Regions from separate parts of the Halomonas sp. ND22Bw genome, predicted to be linked through region 2. Evidence: predicted binding sites of a transcription regulator. Region 2 holds the regulator's gene; the other holds the start of a gene.

Region 1 (8,171 bases), on a different contig from region 2:
CAGCGGGATGCAGCCGAGCACGTCGTACCAGTGCACGAAGGGGTAGAAGAACCAGCGGTGATAGTGGCGCTCGGCGATGGCCACTGCCCAGCCCAGCAGCACGTCGAGCAGGAAGATGCCGACGAACGCCAGGTCGATGGTCAGGAAGTTGGCGTGGATGTTCCGTTCGTAGGCGCCGTACAGCCCGGGGGCCACGGCCTCGAAGGCGGCGTTCAGCGGCGGCAGCAGGAACAGGCTGTCGAATAGCAGCAGCCCCAGGTTGGCGATCACCAGCGCGATGATGAACAGGTCCCACACCAGGTGGGCCCGTTCCAGGGCGGGCGAGGTCGTGCGCGTGGCAGGCATGGCGCCTCCTTGAGCTCGATGCCGAAGGGTCGCCTCTCATCCTAAAGCCTCGATCCCTCCTCGACACCCCGGGCGTGTCCAACGACGACGGCGCCGCCGGGCCTTCGGGGGTCACCGCTCCCGTGCCGTCAGGCGCCGTCTCGCCACTCCTGGAGCAGCCGGCTCACCAGCTCGCCGCCGGGGAGTTCGCGCGCCAGCGGCGCGCCCTGTCCGGCCCAGTGCGCCGCGAAGTCATGATCCCCGCGTTCGGCCGCCGCCGCGTTGAGCCGCTTGGCCGCATCGTACGCCAGCGGATAGGCGGGCGGCATGACCTTGAGCGTTGCCCCGGTCGTGGCATCGGGCGTGGCCTCGGCATGGCGCATCAGGCGATTGAGGATGCCGCGCGCGGGGCGCCCGGACAGCGCCGTGGTCATGCGGGTCGTCTCGGCACGCTCGCTCTTGAGGGCCGCGCGATAGCCCTCGTTGGCCGCCGATTCCGGGCACAGCAGGAAGGCCGTCCCCAGCTGGGCGGCGCAGGCGCCCAGCGCCAGGGCCGAGCGGATGCCCTGGCCATCCATGATGCCGCCGGCCGCGACGATCGGCAGCGCCGTTTCCCTGACCAGCCGGCGAACGAGCACGGAGGTGCTCAGCCGCTCATCGTCCGCCGCCGGATCGAAGCAGCCGCGGTGCCCGCCCGCCTCATCGCCCTGGGCCACGATAGCGTCTATGCCCCGCGCCTGGATCTCGCGCGCCTCCCGCAGGTTGGTCGCCGTCGCCAGCGTGTAGATGCCGGCCTCGCGCAGCGCCCGTATCCGCCCCTCGGACGGCAAGCCGAAGTGAAAGCTGACCACGGCGGGGCGCGTCTCGAGCAGCATCTCGAAGGCCGCCTCGTCCTCCACGAAGCTGCGGTAGATCTCGTCGAGCCCGGCCGGCGGCTCGCGGTCGTATGCCCGGAACAGCGGCGCCAGGTGCGACAGCCAGGCCGCCTCCCGGGCCGCGTCGCGCACGGCGGGCGCATGGCAGAAGACGTTGACGTTGAACGGGCGGGGCGTCAGCGCCCGGGTGCGTTCGATCATCGCCCGAGCCTTATCGACGCCGCTGGCGCCGATGCCCAGCGAGCCCAGGCCGCCGGCATTCGACACGGCCGCCGCCAGCTCCGGTGTGGCCACGCCGGCCATGGGCGCCTGGATGATTGGCTGGATGCCCAGCCGGTCGGTCAGGGGATTCGGCGATGACATGGGCACGGCCTCCACGAGCGGGGAAACGATGGCTTCCATTAATTCTCAAATCGAGAATAAAATAACTCTATGGATTGCAAAAGGCGAACGATGTGGATCTGGAAACCCTGAGAATCTTCGAGACCGTCGCTGCCGAGCTGAGCATGACCCGCGCCGCCGCGCGGCTCGGGCGCGCGCCGTCCAACGTCACCACGCGCATCCAGCAGCTGGAGGCGGAGCTGGACGCGGAGCTGTTCGTTCGCCTCGGCAAGCGCATCACGCTCTCGACGGCGGGGCAGCGCTTCCTGGCCTACGTGCAGCGGCTGCTGGCGCTGGAGGACGAGGCCCGGCAGGCTGTGGGCGGCGATGGCGGCAGCCTGCGCATCGGCAGCATGGAAAGCACGGCGGCCAGCCGGCTGCCGGCGCCGCTGGCGGCCTTCAACCGCGCCCATCCGGCGACCCGGCTCGAGGTCAGCACCGGCCCCTCGGGGCCTCTGGTGGATGAGGTGCGCGACGGGCGGCTGGACTGCGCCTTCGTGGCCCTGCCTGCCGAGCTCGAGAACGAGAAAGCCCTGGCCGAGATGGGGCTGCAAAGCGCCCCGGTGTGGGAGGAATCGCTGCTGTTGCTGCTGCCGCCCGCCGATGCCAAGGCCACCGCGTCGGATGAGCTGTGTACCCGCACTCTGGCCGCCTTCCGGCCGGGCTGCACCTACCGCGCCATGGCGGAGCAGCGGCTCGGCATCGTCGCCGGAAGCGAGTGGCGCGTTCAGGAGCTCGGGTCCTATCACGCGATGGTGGCGGCCGTGTCGGCGGGCGCCTGCGTCACCCTGCTGCCGCGCAGCGTGCTGGCACTGTGCCGCGTGCCGGACGACCTGGCCACGCTGGAGATGGGCACCGCCGGCACGCGCCTGCTGTGGCGCCGCGGCTACGAGACGCCCGCATTCCAGGCGTTCGCGGGAGAGTTCCTGGCAGGCGCCTGACGCCCTGGGCAATAGGGAAATAGGGAATAGGAGAGGGTTCGATGAACGTCGAGAGTGTGGAAAAGGAAGACTATCGTGAGCTGCTGGAGGTCTGGGAGGCATCGGTCAGGGCAACGCACGATTTCCTGCGTGAAGACGACCTGCTGGAGCTGAAGCCGCTCATCTACGAGCAGTATTTCGGCGCCGTCGATCTAACGTGCGTCAAGGGCGAGAGCGGAGACATCCTGGGCTTCTGCGGCGTGCTCGACGGCAAGATCGAGATGCTGTTCATCGCGCCGCAGGCGCGCGGCGCCGGCATCGGTTCCTTGCTGCTGGATGACGCGGTGACCGCTCAGGACGCCTCCCGGGTGGACGTCAACGAACAGAACCCGCAGGCGCTGGGCTTCTACCGGCACAAGGGGTTTTCCGTCACCGACCGCTCGCCGCTCGACGGGTTGGGCAAGCCCTATCCGCTGCTGCACATGGCGCTGGTGAACACGCCGTGACGCGCCGCGCCCCTGGCCTCGACGGTGGCACCTCAGCCCGTCAATAGGCCCTCGCCGAGCGCCTCGCCCAGCCGGTCCACGGCGGCGGCCAGCTTCTCGTCGATGACGTGGAGATACGCCGTCCAGTCGTCGACGTGGTTGAGCTCCGCCTTGCCGTCCGAGATGCCGCGCAGCACCACCAGCGGCACGTCGAAGCGGGTGCAGGCGCGCAGGCAGGCGTAGCTCTCCATGTCCACCATGTCGGCGGCGATGGCGGCATAGGCCGCCCCCGAGACGATGTTGGCGCCGGTGGAGAGCGATGCCTCGCGAATCCCCGGAATGCGCAGCGGCAGGGGCAGGATGTCCGGCAGGTCGAGGAAGGGCGTCACGCCCTTCTGGAAGCCGAGCGGCGAGGCGTCCATGTCGCGGTAGGCCACCGACGTCGCCTGATAGACCTCGGTCTGCTCCAGCGCCCGGCTGCCCGCTGAGCCCAGCGACACCACCAGGTCCGGCCGTTGCCCGCTTGCTTCCAGCGCCGCCAATGCCGCGGTGAGCTCCACCGCCGCCTCCACCGGCCCCACGCCGGTCATGAAGGGCGTGAACTGCGCCTTCATATGCGGGCCGTATTCGGCGTCCGCCGCCATCACGAACAGCACGGAGCTGCCGCCCAGCGTGGTCAGCGGTACCGGCGCGCGTGGTGTCTGATTCATCCCGAAAGTCTCCCGCAATTCATGAATGCCACCATCATGGCGGGCAGGCGCGTTGGCGCCAAGCGGGGGAGGGCGTGAGGGAGGCGAGCGGGGCGTTCCCGCAAGACCGATCTAGATCAAAAGCCGAAGTGAAATTGTCACCAAGCGGTGACATTCTGAAGCCCTCGTTCTAGGCTGAGCTATCAGCCAACCAGCAAGGGACTGCCATGGCCGATCACACCGAATCCCGCATCACTTTGCATCCGCATTCCCGGCGGGTGCGCATCCTTGCTGGCGACACCCTGATCGCCGATACCTGCGACGCTATCGAACTGCGCGAACATGGATATTCACACCGTCAGTATGTACCCAAAGAGGATGTGGATATGGCGAAGCTGTCGATTTCCTCCACCGTCACCCACTGCCCGTTCAAGGGCGATAGCACTTATTACTCGCTGCCCGATATCGCCGATGTGGCCTGGAGCTATGAATGGCCGAACGATGATGTGCAGGCGATTGTCGGGAGGTTGGCGTTTGATATGGATAAGGTGACGGAGCTTGTGGAGTGACGTCCGCTATCGACCCAAAGCGGACCGTTATGCAGGGTGCGGCATATGTCGGATCATCGACGTGGAGGGTGGATAGCTGCCGTTCGCTGCAGCTAAAAAGTCGCGACAGTCTGTGTGAAAATTACTTGCACCTTGTTGAGAGGCAGTAGTTTCCAACGACTGGTCTGCGCGGTATGGTTGTGCAAAGAATGTATTGGTGAACGAGGCCGGCAGCGTGACAGAAAAAAGTGATTTAGCTCAGCTGATTATCGATGGCGATGCCGCCGGACGCCTTATCCCAACCATTCTCGACTTTGAATACAAAGACAGAAAACGGGAACTTGGCGGTTTCTTGGCTGATTTGAACAACTCGGGTGAGATCGCTCTGCTCTCGGACGCCAACCTTGCGGCCATACGACAGCTTGAGCACAACGACTTTTGGATGGTGTTCGGCGCGTTGTCTGACGCAATTGAGCACGTGGCGGATGATTACCCTGCTGTACAGAAGTTTGCTGAGTGTCTGGTCGAGAGAGCAGGTAACGATGGGGCTTCTAACACTCCGTTTGTGTCATTCGTTCGTTGGTGCGAAAAACATCCCTATCAAGCCAGAAAAATAATTGCAGGCGCAAAAGACGGCCAAGAGGATTGCCAACGTTCCTGTGTGTTTGCCTTACAAGGTCTCAATGACTTTGGATACTTAGTGGATTTCTTAGAGGACAGTAGAGCGGAATTCCGATCTATAGGATTTCGCGCCTTAGTAAGGCTCAAGAATATGACATCACAGGACGACCAAACTGGTATAGATGCTTGCCTTTCGGAAATTCAAAGCCCGTCTTCTGATGATGCGCGAAATGCTGCTATTGAGGCCGTTTTTCGTATTTGGGACAATGGTGCGACCAAGGAAAAATATCGGCAAGACGAAGCGATAAAGTCCCTTCTCGCCCAGCCGACAGATGACGACTTGGTGCGCCTGTGCGCGATGCTTTTCTATCACAAGAATGCATCCACAGAGCAAACTATCAGTGCAGTATTGAGTAGGTCAAAAAGCATATCCTCCAGCTTCGAGACAGCAAGCCACTGGATAGATAACGCACTAACCTGGAAAGATGAACGCTGGTCATTCAATGAGGTGGTCGCGTTCATAGAGGCCATGGTTCCGCACTTCGAGCAGCCAGCAAAGAGCAAGCAGTTTCATAGCTTTTGCGAATGGGTTTGGGAAGAACCTGCAAACACTTCATACCTTTTCGCGCGCTGGCTTAATTCTGGCGACTTCTCCTTGTGCAGCTTCTTGGCCGAAATGGTCAGCGGCGGAGATAAGGGAGCAGCGCTATCTCTCCTGCCGCAAGACTTACCTCCAGAAGCGGTAGATCAAGTCTTTCTAGCCCGAAAATGTATCGGCTTTCTTTGGCTGCATGAGATCACGGCAGCGTCAATTCTTCTTAGTCTAGTCGAACATGGGCATTCAGATGCTGTTCCTGAGATTGAAGGTCTCCTTTGGGAACCGCTGCTCCTTAGCTACTCTAGTGAGCTTAGGCCGTATCTTGAGCAACAAGCGTCTAGTGCTTCCCCAACTGTGGCTAAGGCGGCTCAAGAGCTGATAGCGCACCACGCAGAATATATTGAGGGGCTGGAAAAGGCGCAGGACCTTAGCGAACTTGAACCCTCAAATGAAGCGAGACGAGCGGCGACGATCAAAGATCACCAGAGGAACACGGATATTCAAAAGCAAGCGCGCAAAATGTCTATCTTTGGCGATATGTTTCATACTGCGACGATGCTTTACGGTCGCAAGAGCTTCAGTATGATCACGGGTGCTGATGGCAAAAAGTTACCAAGTATCACCCCCCTGAGCGAACACTCCTATAGCGTTGAATTTCCTCGTTTATCCGTAGTTGACCCGGTTGGGTTTAATCGTTTGCTCTTGGTTTGCAGGGTCGAGCAGAGAAAAGAAAAATGAAACTGATACTCAAAGAATATCTGGCGTCCCTCAAGGAACGAGGTGACCTTGACAAAGCATTGTTGCCCAACCTGCTTTCCGCGATGGGGTTGCAGGTTCTGAAAACCCCAATGATCGGAACCCGCCAAGATGGAGTTGATATATCCGCTGTCGGTCAGTTGCCAGACGATGAGCAGAAATATCTCTATTTGTTTTGTGTCAAGGCAGGAGATGTTGGGCGCAATGACTGGGATGCCGGGCCACAATCAGTAGGCCCTGAACTTCGAGAAATTCTACAGGTGTACATTCGCTCAAAGATTGCCAAAGAGCATCAAGATTTGCCGATCAAAATTTGCCTGTGCATGGGGGGAGAATTAAAGGAAACGGTTGAAGGGAACTGGGCCGGCTTTACAGCGACTTATGCAAGCGAGAAAATTGGTTTTGAGTTGTGGAATGGAGACCGGTTAGCTGGATTTATGGAAAAATCTTTGCTGGCTCGGGAGTTGCTGGACGAAGCGGCGCGCAGGCATTTTCAGAAAGCCCTTGCAATGGTGAATGAGCCAGAGGCCTGTTATGAATATACCAGAAGTTTTGTTGCCATCGTTCTCCCACAAGAGGACATGAAAGACAAAGAGCGCCTATTGAGGCTAAGGCAGGCGTATATTTGCCTCCACGCCATTTGCGCCTGGGCGGTTGAAGTAAAGAGTCTCGATGTCGTTTATCGGATATCTGAATTGGGCTTGCTGTTCTGCTGGGATGCAATGCGCGAAGAACCCGTCAAGACGAAGCCTACCAAACATCAAGACGCTCTGATGGAAATTTTGGACCAGTACGTCCGGCTCTATTTGATGATGTCCGAGGTTTATTTTGAGAAGGTTCTGTATCCTCATGCCGAGACGCTTCATGCGCTAACGGTTTCGGTGAAGTCGCGAGAAGCGGTCGATGCCAATCTTGCGATGTTCGACTTGCTTGGCCGTGCGGCCACCCGTGCAATCTGGACGGACTTGTTCGGGAAAGCTCTCTCGGAGGCGAACCCCGAGTTAGCTCACAGTCTGAACGAGCAGACAAAGAAGATGCTCGATATGTTGGTGGCCCTGATCAACAACAACCCGACTTTGGGGTCTCCGTTCAAGGACGATCACATGATCGAGGCAGCCTTGGTCATGTATCTTGCTCAACAAACATCGTCAGGCAGGCGATTTATGCCATGGTTTCATGCCATGGCTGAGAACACATCGTTCGCGCTTCTAACCAATACCAGTTACCCAACGTGCTTTCGCGACTACAACGATCTGCTTGCTCATCCTGCGAGTAATGAACAGGAGTACCGTGATGAGGCTTGTGTTGGCAGTGTCCTGTATCCCTACCTGTTCACTTGGCTTCAGTATTGCGCCGAACAAGTTTTCATTGAAGAATTCTCCAGACGACTTTCCCAAAAAATACCCGATTGCACACATCAGGCGTGGTTCCCCGATGAGGAGACAGACCAAAAAATCTGGCGTGGGGATACCTACCATGGGATTTGCGTGACTGACCTGTCGCCAGCACGTGGAAATGCGGAGATAGCAGATTCCTTGAACCTAGCAATCAAAGAGTGTGGGGCAATTTTTGAAATGACAGCGATGAAGCGAGGACTGGTTCCACTTTTCTTGACGGCCTGTAGGCACTACCGCTTGCCTATCCCGCCAACACTTTGGATGCCGCCGCAAAGCAATTCAGATGAGGCTCTGGTAGAGCCCCATTCATAGTAGAGCAAGAAGTCTTTTTGCCCTTTGGCGAAAGCTGCGCTGCAGTACCGTCGGGGGCCGTCAATGTCCGCATTTGGCCGAAAACTGACCTTAAATTCGGCTTGAATTGGGGAGCCGATACTCATCAACTCCCCAGCCCACTCACTCGCATCACTCGCCGCTGAGCCGCGTCCATCAGCTGTCCGCGGCCGGTTTCCACCAGCGTCAGCCAGTGGCGGGCGCGGGTGATGCCGGTGTAGACCAGCTCTCGGGTGAGGATGGGATT
Region 2 (8,171 bases):
GCGGCGCGCCGAGCATACCCTCGCCCGGGAGGCATCATGAGCATTCTCTACCTGCTGATACCGCTGTCGCTGATCCTGCTCGGCCTGGCCGTCTGGGCCTTCTTCTGGGCCGTGCGCCACGACCAGTTCGAGGACCTGGAAGGCCCGGCGCATCGCATCCTGTTCGACGATGACGACCCGCCGCAAGGGCCAGGCCCAGCGCACGATGCGGGCGAGCCGAACGCCGCCCCCGACCGTGACCGAACCCGGGACAAGGACAGCGACAAGGACGCCCGATGAACCCCACCGGACTCGACCTGCCACCGCTGGCCGCGGCCTTCGTCTTCGGCCTGCTCGGCGGCGCCCACTGCATCGGCATGTGCGGCGGCATCATGAGCGCCCTGAGTTTCGCCGTGCCGCCCAGCCTGCGCCATCCGGCCCGGCTCGGCGGCCTGCTGCTGGGCTACAACCTGGGGCGCATCGCCAGCTACGTGCTCGCGGGCGCCCTGGCCGCCGGGCTCGGCACCCTGGTCGGGCTGGCCCCCGGGGTGCGCCTGGCGCTGCAGGTGCTGGCCGCGACGATGCTGATCCTGATGGCGCTCTACATCGCCGACTGGTGGAAGGGGCTGCTGAGGCTGGAGGCCCTCGGCAAGCGCCTGTGGCGCCGCCTGGAGCCCCTCGGACGGCGACTGATGCCGGTCGTGACGGTGCCCCAGGCGATGGCCCTGGGCGCCGTCTGGGGCTGGCTGCCCTGCGGACTGGTCTACTCGATGCTGACCTGGAGCCTGGCCAGCGCCGATCCGCTGCGCGGCGCGGCGCTGATGGGCGCCTTCGGACTCGGCACCCTGCCGGCGCTGCTGGCCACCGGCCTGGCCGCGCGTCGGCTGGGCGGCCTGATCCGCCACCCGGCCACCCGCACCCTGGCGGCACTGACGATCATCGGCTTCGCCCTGTGGCAGCTGTGGGGGCTGTGGCCGGGCGCGATGCCCCATGAGGCCGGTCACGCCGGGCAGCACTGAACCGCTTTCGCCGTCGCGCTTGACCCAGCGCAACACCGCCCGCTTCCGCGACCGCTAGCCTGATGGCATGCACTCCCGGAATCCTGCCATGCCCGTCACCGCTCCTTCCGACTTCGGCGCCGACGACTACGCCGCGGCGCTGGCCGCCAGCAACGCCGACGCCCGTCCCCTGTCGCTGCATCTGCGCCTGCCGCTGCGCCACGATGGCGACGCGCGCGTCGATCACGCCAAGGGCATGGACCCGTTCGAAGTCGACCTGGCCCGACTGGATCGCGAGATGGTGCTGGTGCGACGCTGCCTCGCCCCCGATCGACGGCTCGAGGCCCTGCACTGGGGCGGCAGCCTGCCCCCCTGGCTGAGCCTGTCGCGGATGAGCGGGCTGGTCGATCGGCTGGCCTCGCGCTTTCCCTTCGAATCGGGACATTGGCGCGACTTCACCGTCGAACTCGATCCCCGTGCCACGGATCTTCTCACCCTGCGCCATCTGGAAGCACTGGGCTTCAACCGCCTGAAGCTGGTCATGCGCCTGCCGAGGGCCGACCGCCCGGAAGCCCTGACGCGGCTGCAGTCACGCATCGAGCCGCTGCTCGACGAGACCGTTCGCATGGGCTGGCACTCGCTGAACCTGGTGCTGATCGTGCCGCCGGCGACGCCCGAGCAGGAGGCCGCCGCGGCGCTCGCCACGCTGATGGCCATGACGCCGCCACGCCTCTCGCTGCGCCCGGACCCCGCCTGGCAGGAAGGCGAGTCGACGCTGCCGGCGACACTGCTGGCTCGGATCGAGGACCGCCTGGCCGGAAACGGCTATCGGTCGCTGGGAGGCGGGTTCTACGCCCGCCACGGCGCCGCGCTGGAGGACGCCCGGGCGCAGACGCGACGCGAGCAGGCCCGCGACCGGCTGGGGCTTGGCCCCGGTGCCATCTCGCGGCTGCCCGACGCCGTGGCCTGCAACGCCGGCTCGGCCGAGGACTATGCCGCGGCGCTGGATGAGGGGCGACTGGCCACCGCATCGGGGCACTGGTCGCGCTGCCGCCGTTCGGGCACAGGACACGGCTAAGGGATGCTATGCCCGGGCGGGTGCTATCCGCCATAATGGGGGAGGCAAGCCCCGATCAAGGAGGACAGCATGCCCGATATCGCAGCCGGCAGGCGCCGCTCACTGCTGCACGAGACCCGCTGCCGGACCTGCAGCCTGAGTTCCCTGTGCCTGCCCCTGGCCCTCGAACTCGAGGACATCGATCAGTTCGATGCCATCATCCGCCGCCGTCCGCCGCTCAAGAAGGGCGAGTCGCTGTTCCGTCAGGGCAGCCCCTTCACCAGCGTCTATGCGGTTCGCTCCGGCAGCCTCAAGCAGATCACCAGCGAAGGCGGCGGCATGGATCAGCTGACCAACTTCTATCTGCCCAGCGAACTGGTGGGGCTGGACGGCATCGACGAGTCGACCTATCCCGGCTCGGTCATCGCGCTCGAGACCACCACCGTGTGCGAGATCCCCTTCGATCGCCTGGATGCCCTGTCGGAAAGCCTGCCGGAGCTGCGCGCCCAGCTCTACCGCAGCATGAGCAAGGAAATGCGCGACGACCGCCGCATGATGCGCCTGCTGTCGCGCAAGACCGCCGACCAGCGGCTGGCCACCTTCTTCGCCAGCCTCTCCGACCGCTTCCGGCGCCGCGGCTACTCCGCCTACAGCTTCCGGCTCTCCATGTCCCGGGCCGACATCGGCAACTACCTGGGGCTGGCCGTGGAAACCGTCAGCCGCATCCTGGGCCGCTTCCAGCAGCAGGGCCTGGTGGCCGTCTCCGGCCGCGAGGTGAACATCCTCGACCTGGACGCCCTGGCCGAGCTGGCCGAGGAAGAGGGCTGCCGCTGACGCGCCTTCGCCGCGAGCGGGAAGCCGGAAAACGCACCGCCCCCATGGCCGGCAGCACATGGGGGCGGTCTTTGTTGGGTTCTTCCCTCTCCCGGCACGAAGTGCCGCGCTCCAAGCTTCCCGCTTATCGCTCCTGGTGCAGATCGATGCGGTCGGCCTGCATCTTCGCCTGCTTCTCCTCCAGACCGGCGAAGTCGAACAGCTCGCGGTCGGCCAGCTGCGAGGGGGCGACGTTGGTCACCGCCTTGAACATGCTCTCCAGGCGGCCGGGATGCTTGGCCTCCCACTCGGCCAGCATTTCCTTGACCACCTGGCGCTGCAGGTTGGGCTGCGAGCCGCACAGGTTGCAGGGGATGATCGGGAAGGCCATGCGCTCCGAGAACTCGGCGATGTCGGCCTCGCGGCAGTAGGCCAGCGGGCGGATGACGATATTCTTGCCGTCGTCGGAGAGCAGCTTGGGCGGCATCGACTTGAGGCTGCCGCCGAAGAACATGTTGAGGAACAGCGTCTCGAGGATGTCCTCGCGATGATGACCGAGCGCGATCTTGGTGGCACCGATCTCCTCGGCATAGCCATAGAGGGAGCCGCGGCGCAGCCGCGAGCACAGCGCGCAGGTGGTCTTGCCTTCCGGGGTCTTCTCCTTGACCACCGAGTAGGTGTCGCGCTCGAGGATATGGTAATCGACGCCGAGCCCATCCAGGTACTCGGGCAGCACATGCTCGGGGAAGCCGGGCTGCTTCTGGTCGAGGTTCACCGCCACCAGCGAGAAGTTCACCGGCGCGTTGCGCTGCAGATTCCGCAGGATCTCCAGCATGGTGTAGCTGTCCTTGCCGCCGGACAGGCACACCATCACCTTGTCGCCCTCGCGGATCATGTCGAAGTCGATGATGGCGTTGCCGACCTGGCGCCGCAGACGCTTCTGCAGCTTGTTGAACTCGCGCTTGGCCTTGGCGTCGGGCGCCTCGGCGGACGGGGTCGACGGCTCGGCCGAAGCGGCCTCATCGGCGGGACGGGGATCGAAGGTCACGGCATCTTGCATGGTCGGGGCGCTGCCAGGGCAATCGGGGAAAGGGAAAGGGCGCCTATCCTACCACCCTGCCGCCAGGCTGGCGACGTGGCGCGCGCTCAGCCGCTGCGGCGCTCGAGCAGCGCGTCGCGGTCCAGCCGCAGGTGCATCAGGGCCGTGGTCACGGCGGTGCCCAGCACGCTGTGGCGCCCCATCAGCGGCACCTCGAGCTGCGCGGCGACCCGCTCGAAGGCCGGCGCCACCTCGAGCCGCGAATGATGATGGTAACGCTGGTAACGCTGGACCAGGTCGATGCCGGCATTGGGCAGGTCGAAGCCGAATCGGGCGCGCAGCGGGCGGTTCAGCAACGCCAGGTCGCGATCCAGCCGCCAGCCGACCAGCGGGCGATTGCCGACGAAGTCGAGCAGCCGCGCCAGGGCCTGGTCGAGCGTCACGCCGTCGTCGAGATCGATGCCGCGCAGGCCGTGACGCCGCAGCACCTCGGCGTCCACGCCTTCCGGGCGCGCCAGCCGCAGCTCCAGCGACTCGCTGGTCAGCACCCGATCGCCGCGCAGGCGCACCGCGGCGATCGCCAGCGGCTCGGCGCTGCGCACGTCGCCGCCGGTCGACTGCACGGCCAGCGCCACCAGCTCCTCCCCCGTATAGGGGCGGAACAGCCAGCCATACTGGCCATGGGCGTGGCGGTGGCGGTCGACCAGGCGGCGCAGGGTCTTGAGCATGTCGATGTCCTTGTCGTGTCGCGAGGCGGCGGCCGGCCACCTCAGGTGTATTCGAGGTGATAACGATGGGAAATCCGCTGCTTGAAGTCCTTGACGATGTGCAGCGCCTCGCGCAGCAGGTCACGCTCCAGCGACGACAGCGACTGGACCACGACCCGGTCCGGCTCGCCGTTCTCGTCGCCGCCGTCGCCCTCCAGCCGCGCCAGCTGCTGCTCGAGGCGCAGCTGGGTGAACAGCGACAGCGCCTCCCCCAGGTCTTCGGCGAAGCGCTCCTCGAGCCGCCCGTCGGCGGCCAGGGCATCGAGGCGATCCAGGGTGCCGGTGGCGAGGATGCCGCGCTCCAGCGCCATGACCCGCACGCCATGCACGATGGGAAAGATGCCGCCCTTCTTGATGTCGATGCCGTGCTGGGGCTTCTTCAGCGAGCCGAACAGGGTCAGCGGCGTGGAGAAGCGCATCACCGGCCGGGCGAAGTAGGAGAGCAGCAGCTCGTCACGGGAGGCCGCCTCGAACAGCGTCTCCCTCACCCGCTCGAGCAGTGCCGGATTGCCGGCCACCGCATGAGCGTCGAGCATGATCGCCAGCTTCATCAGGCTGTCGCCGTCGCGGGCCTCGACCCAGCGCGCGATGCGCGCCTTCCACTGGCGCTCGGTGCCCACCCAGTCCGGGTTGGAGACCATGATGTTGCCGGGGCAGCGCGGGTAGCCGAGCGAGACCAGGGTCTCGGTGAACTCGGCCATGCGCTCCATGCAGTCCGGCCACGCCAAGTCGTCGTCGAGGATCAGGCCGTTGTCCTGGTCGGTCTTGAGCATCTGCTCGCCGCGCCCCTCGCTGCCCATCACCATCAGGCAGCTGTCGCGCCTCAGGGGCTCGGGCATCGAGAAGTCCCAGGCCTTGTGGATGATGCGACCGTTGAGCGCGGCCAGCAGCCCCATGGCGAAGCGCAGCTTCACGCCCTGAGCCATCAGCGCACCGGCGAGCTCGGCGGTACGGCGGCTGGCGGAGGCCAACTGCTCCAGGTCGCCGGCCTGCTCGACCTGCAGGCTGACCACGTGGCTGCGGCTGGAGAAGTAGCTGAGCACGTCGGTCAGCTCCACCACGCCCACCGGCGCCTCGTCCTCGACGATCACCACGCGCTCGATGCGCCGGCGGGTCATCAGCACCAGCACCTCGAACAGATACTGATCGGGCCGGGCGGTGATCAGCTCCCCCCCGGCCAGCGACGACAGCGGTGTCTCCTGGCCGAGCCCCTCGAGCACCAGGGCGTCGAGCAGGTCGGTCTTGGTGACCATGCCCGGCCCGGCCTCGCCCTGCACCAGCAGGCTGTCGACCGCCTCGTCATGCAGCAGACGCACCGCCTCGGCGATGGTGGTCTCGCCGCCCAGGCAGCGCGGCGGGCGCATGCAGTCCTGGGCCCGCGCCAGCATGAAGCCGGCCATGGTCACCCCGCCGGCCGCGCGCTGCTCGGTCAGCAGCCGCGCCTTGTCGGCGAGACGCTGGCGGAAGAAGGCATCGAAGGCCGGATAGGCATCGCACAGCTCGAGAAACAGCGCCCGGGGCAGCAGGTAGCACAGCGATTCCTGCTCGGCACGGAAGCGATAGCGACTCTGGCCATTGAGAATGCTGATGGCACCGAACAGGTCGCCGCCGGTGTAGTGGCCGATGCGCTGGCGCTCGCCGGGCTGGGTGGTGTCCAGCTCGGCGACCTCGCCCTTGTGAATGAGGAAGACGTTCTCGCCGGGCTGCCCCGCCTCGAGGATGATCTCGTCGCGATCGAAGTAGGCCAGGTCGAGCCCGCCGCGCACGCGCTCCCGCCCGGCCTCGTCGAGCAGGCTGAAGGGGGCGTCGGAGAGATCGACATCGACCATGGAAGCGGGTCCTCGTGCCGGGAATCGCCGCCCCGGATCGCGCACCGAACGGGGCATGGGCCACGCGCGAGACGAAGAACCGGGGACAGCAGGGCTCGGGTCCAGAGTAGCAACCCCCTCTCGCGACCAGAATCTAGACCATGGTGTTAGGTATTCCGCCGCAGGCCGACCCGACGAATCTCGGCTTTATACCAAAGTCATAGCCCACGACCGTGACCTCATGCGTCATGACGTTATGCCGAGACCGGATGCCGAGTCATCATTCGGACATGGGGATAGACGATCGTCCAACCTTTGCCGTCCCTTCTCGAGCCAAAGCCTTCCATAAGCCTCATAAAATATTGATTTACAACAAACTTACGATCACTAATTGAATCGTTTTACGCTCATGATACGAAAGTCTGCGATGTTTTTTCCGGCGTTGTTGACCAGCATTGTCGATGATCATCGGGTGATGCCATCCCGCCGAGATGCGACCCCTCTTCGACGGGCACTTCATCATCCGGCACGCCGCCGCGGTCCGCTCGCCGGACACCGGGAAGGCCACGCGGCGACCCATGAATGCTGTGAGCAACTTCCCGACCCCAACAACAAGTGGAGAGCAATATCATGGCTGAAGAGACCCCCAATGCCGAGGCCTACTGGAAGGCCAACCTTAGATTGATTACCGGCTGTCTGGTCGTCTGGGCAGCCGTCTCCTACGGCGCGGCCATCCTGCTTCGACCGCTGCTGGCGGGCATTCCCGTGGGCGGCACCGACCTGGGCTTCTGGTTCGCCCAGCAGGGTTCCATCCTGACCTTCATCGGCCTGATCTTCTTCTATGCCTGGAAGATGAACCGGCTGGACAAGCAATTCGGGCTCGGGGAGTAACTCAGCATGAGTCAATTTGCCATCAACGTCCTGTTCGTCGGCGCCTCCTTCGCCCTCTACATCGGCATCGCCATCTGGGCCAAGGCCGGGTCGACCAAGGACTTCTACGTCGCCGGCGGAGGGGTGCATCCGATCACCAACGGCATGGCCATCGGCGCCGACTGGATGTCCGCAGCCTCCTTCATCTCCATGGCCGGCCTGATCGCCGCCGGCGGTTACGCCAACTCCACCTTCCTGATGGGCTGGACCGGCGGCTACGTGCTGCTGGCCATGCTGCTGGCCCCCTACCTGCGCAAGTTCGGCAAGTTCACGGTGCCGGAATTCATCGGTGATCGCTTCTACAGCAAGCAGGCGCGCATGGTCGCGGTGGTCTGCCTGATCGTGGCCTCGGTGACCTACGTCATCGGCCAGATGGCCGGCGCCGGCGTGGCCTTCTCGCGCTTCCTGGAAGTCGACGCCACCACCGGCCTGATCATCGCCGCCGTGGTGATCTTCTTCTACTCGGTGCTGGGCGGCATGAAGGGCATCACCTACACCCAGGTGGCCCAGTACATCGTGCTGATCATCGCCTACACCATCCCGGCGGTGTTCATCTCGCTGGAGCTGACCGGCAACCCGATCCCGGCGCTGGGCCTGTTCTCCGAACACAGCGAATCCGGCATGCCGCTGCTGGCCAAGCTCAACGAGGTGATCACCGAACTCGGCTTCAACGAGTACACCGCGGACGTGGACAACAAGCTGAACATGGTGCTGTTCACCCTGTCGCTGATGATCGGTACCGCCGGCCTGCCCCACGTCATCATCCGTTTCTTCACCGTG

Evidence for each region. The regulator FNR, encoded in region 2, switches genes on or off when oxygen is low (the NO sensors DNR and NnrR bind a similar motif). The targets are predictions, from matches to a motif close to TTGATNTANATCAA.
Region 1: CVH10_RS07825 (DUF427 domain-containing protein) is a predicted target of FNR. The motif match lies at 3,802-3,815, and genes of this name have one in related genera.

What each region holds. Positions count from the first base shown of each region.
Region 1 covers NZ_PXWD01000004.1:157,361-165,531, forward strand. The annotation lists gene CVH10_RS07800 (ion transporter) at 1-345, opposite strand, end outside; gene CVH10_RS07805 (nitronate monooxygenase family protein) at 474-1,562, opposite strand; gene CVH10_RS07810 (LysR substrate-binding domain-containing protein) at 1,655-2,521, shown strand; gene CVH10_RS07815 (GNAT family N-acetyltransferase) at 2,563-3,006, shown strand; gene CVH10_RS07820 (5'-methylthioadenosine/S-adenosylhomocysteine nucleosidase) at 3,039-3,695, opposite strand; gene CVH10_RS07825 (DUF427 domain-containing protein) at 3,902-4,243, shown strand; gene CVH10_RS25275 (hypothetical protein) at 4,440-6,179, shown strand; gene CVH10_RS07830 (hypothetical protein) at 6,176-7,906, shown strand; gene recD (exodeoxyribonuclease V subunit alpha) at 8,031-8,171, opposite strand, start outside.
Region 2 covers NZ_PXWD01000002.1:324,545-332,715, reverse strand. The annotation lists gene CVH10_RS04385 (heavy metal translocating P-type ATPase) at 1-40, shown strand, start outside; gene ccoS (cbb3-type cytochrome oxidase assembly protein CcoS) at 37-279, shown strand; gene CVH10_RS04375 (sulfite exporter TauE/SafE family protein) at 276-998, shown strand; gene CVH10_RS04370 (hypothetical protein) at 1,087-2,055, shown strand; gene fnr (fumarate/nitrate reduction transcriptional regulator Fnr) at 2,125-2,868, shown strand; gene ttcA (tRNA 2-thiocytidine(32) synthetase TtcA) at 2,993-3,907, opposite strand; gene CVH10_RS04355 (DNA polymerase III subunit epsilon) at 3,994-4,614, opposite strand; gene CVH10_RS04350 (putative nucleotidyltransferase substrate binding domain-containing protein) at 4,656-6,482, opposite strand; gene CVH10_RS04345 (DUF4212 domain-containing protein) at 7,092-7,352, shown strand; gene CVH10_RS04340 (sodium:solute symporter family protein) at 7,359-8,171, shown strand, end outside.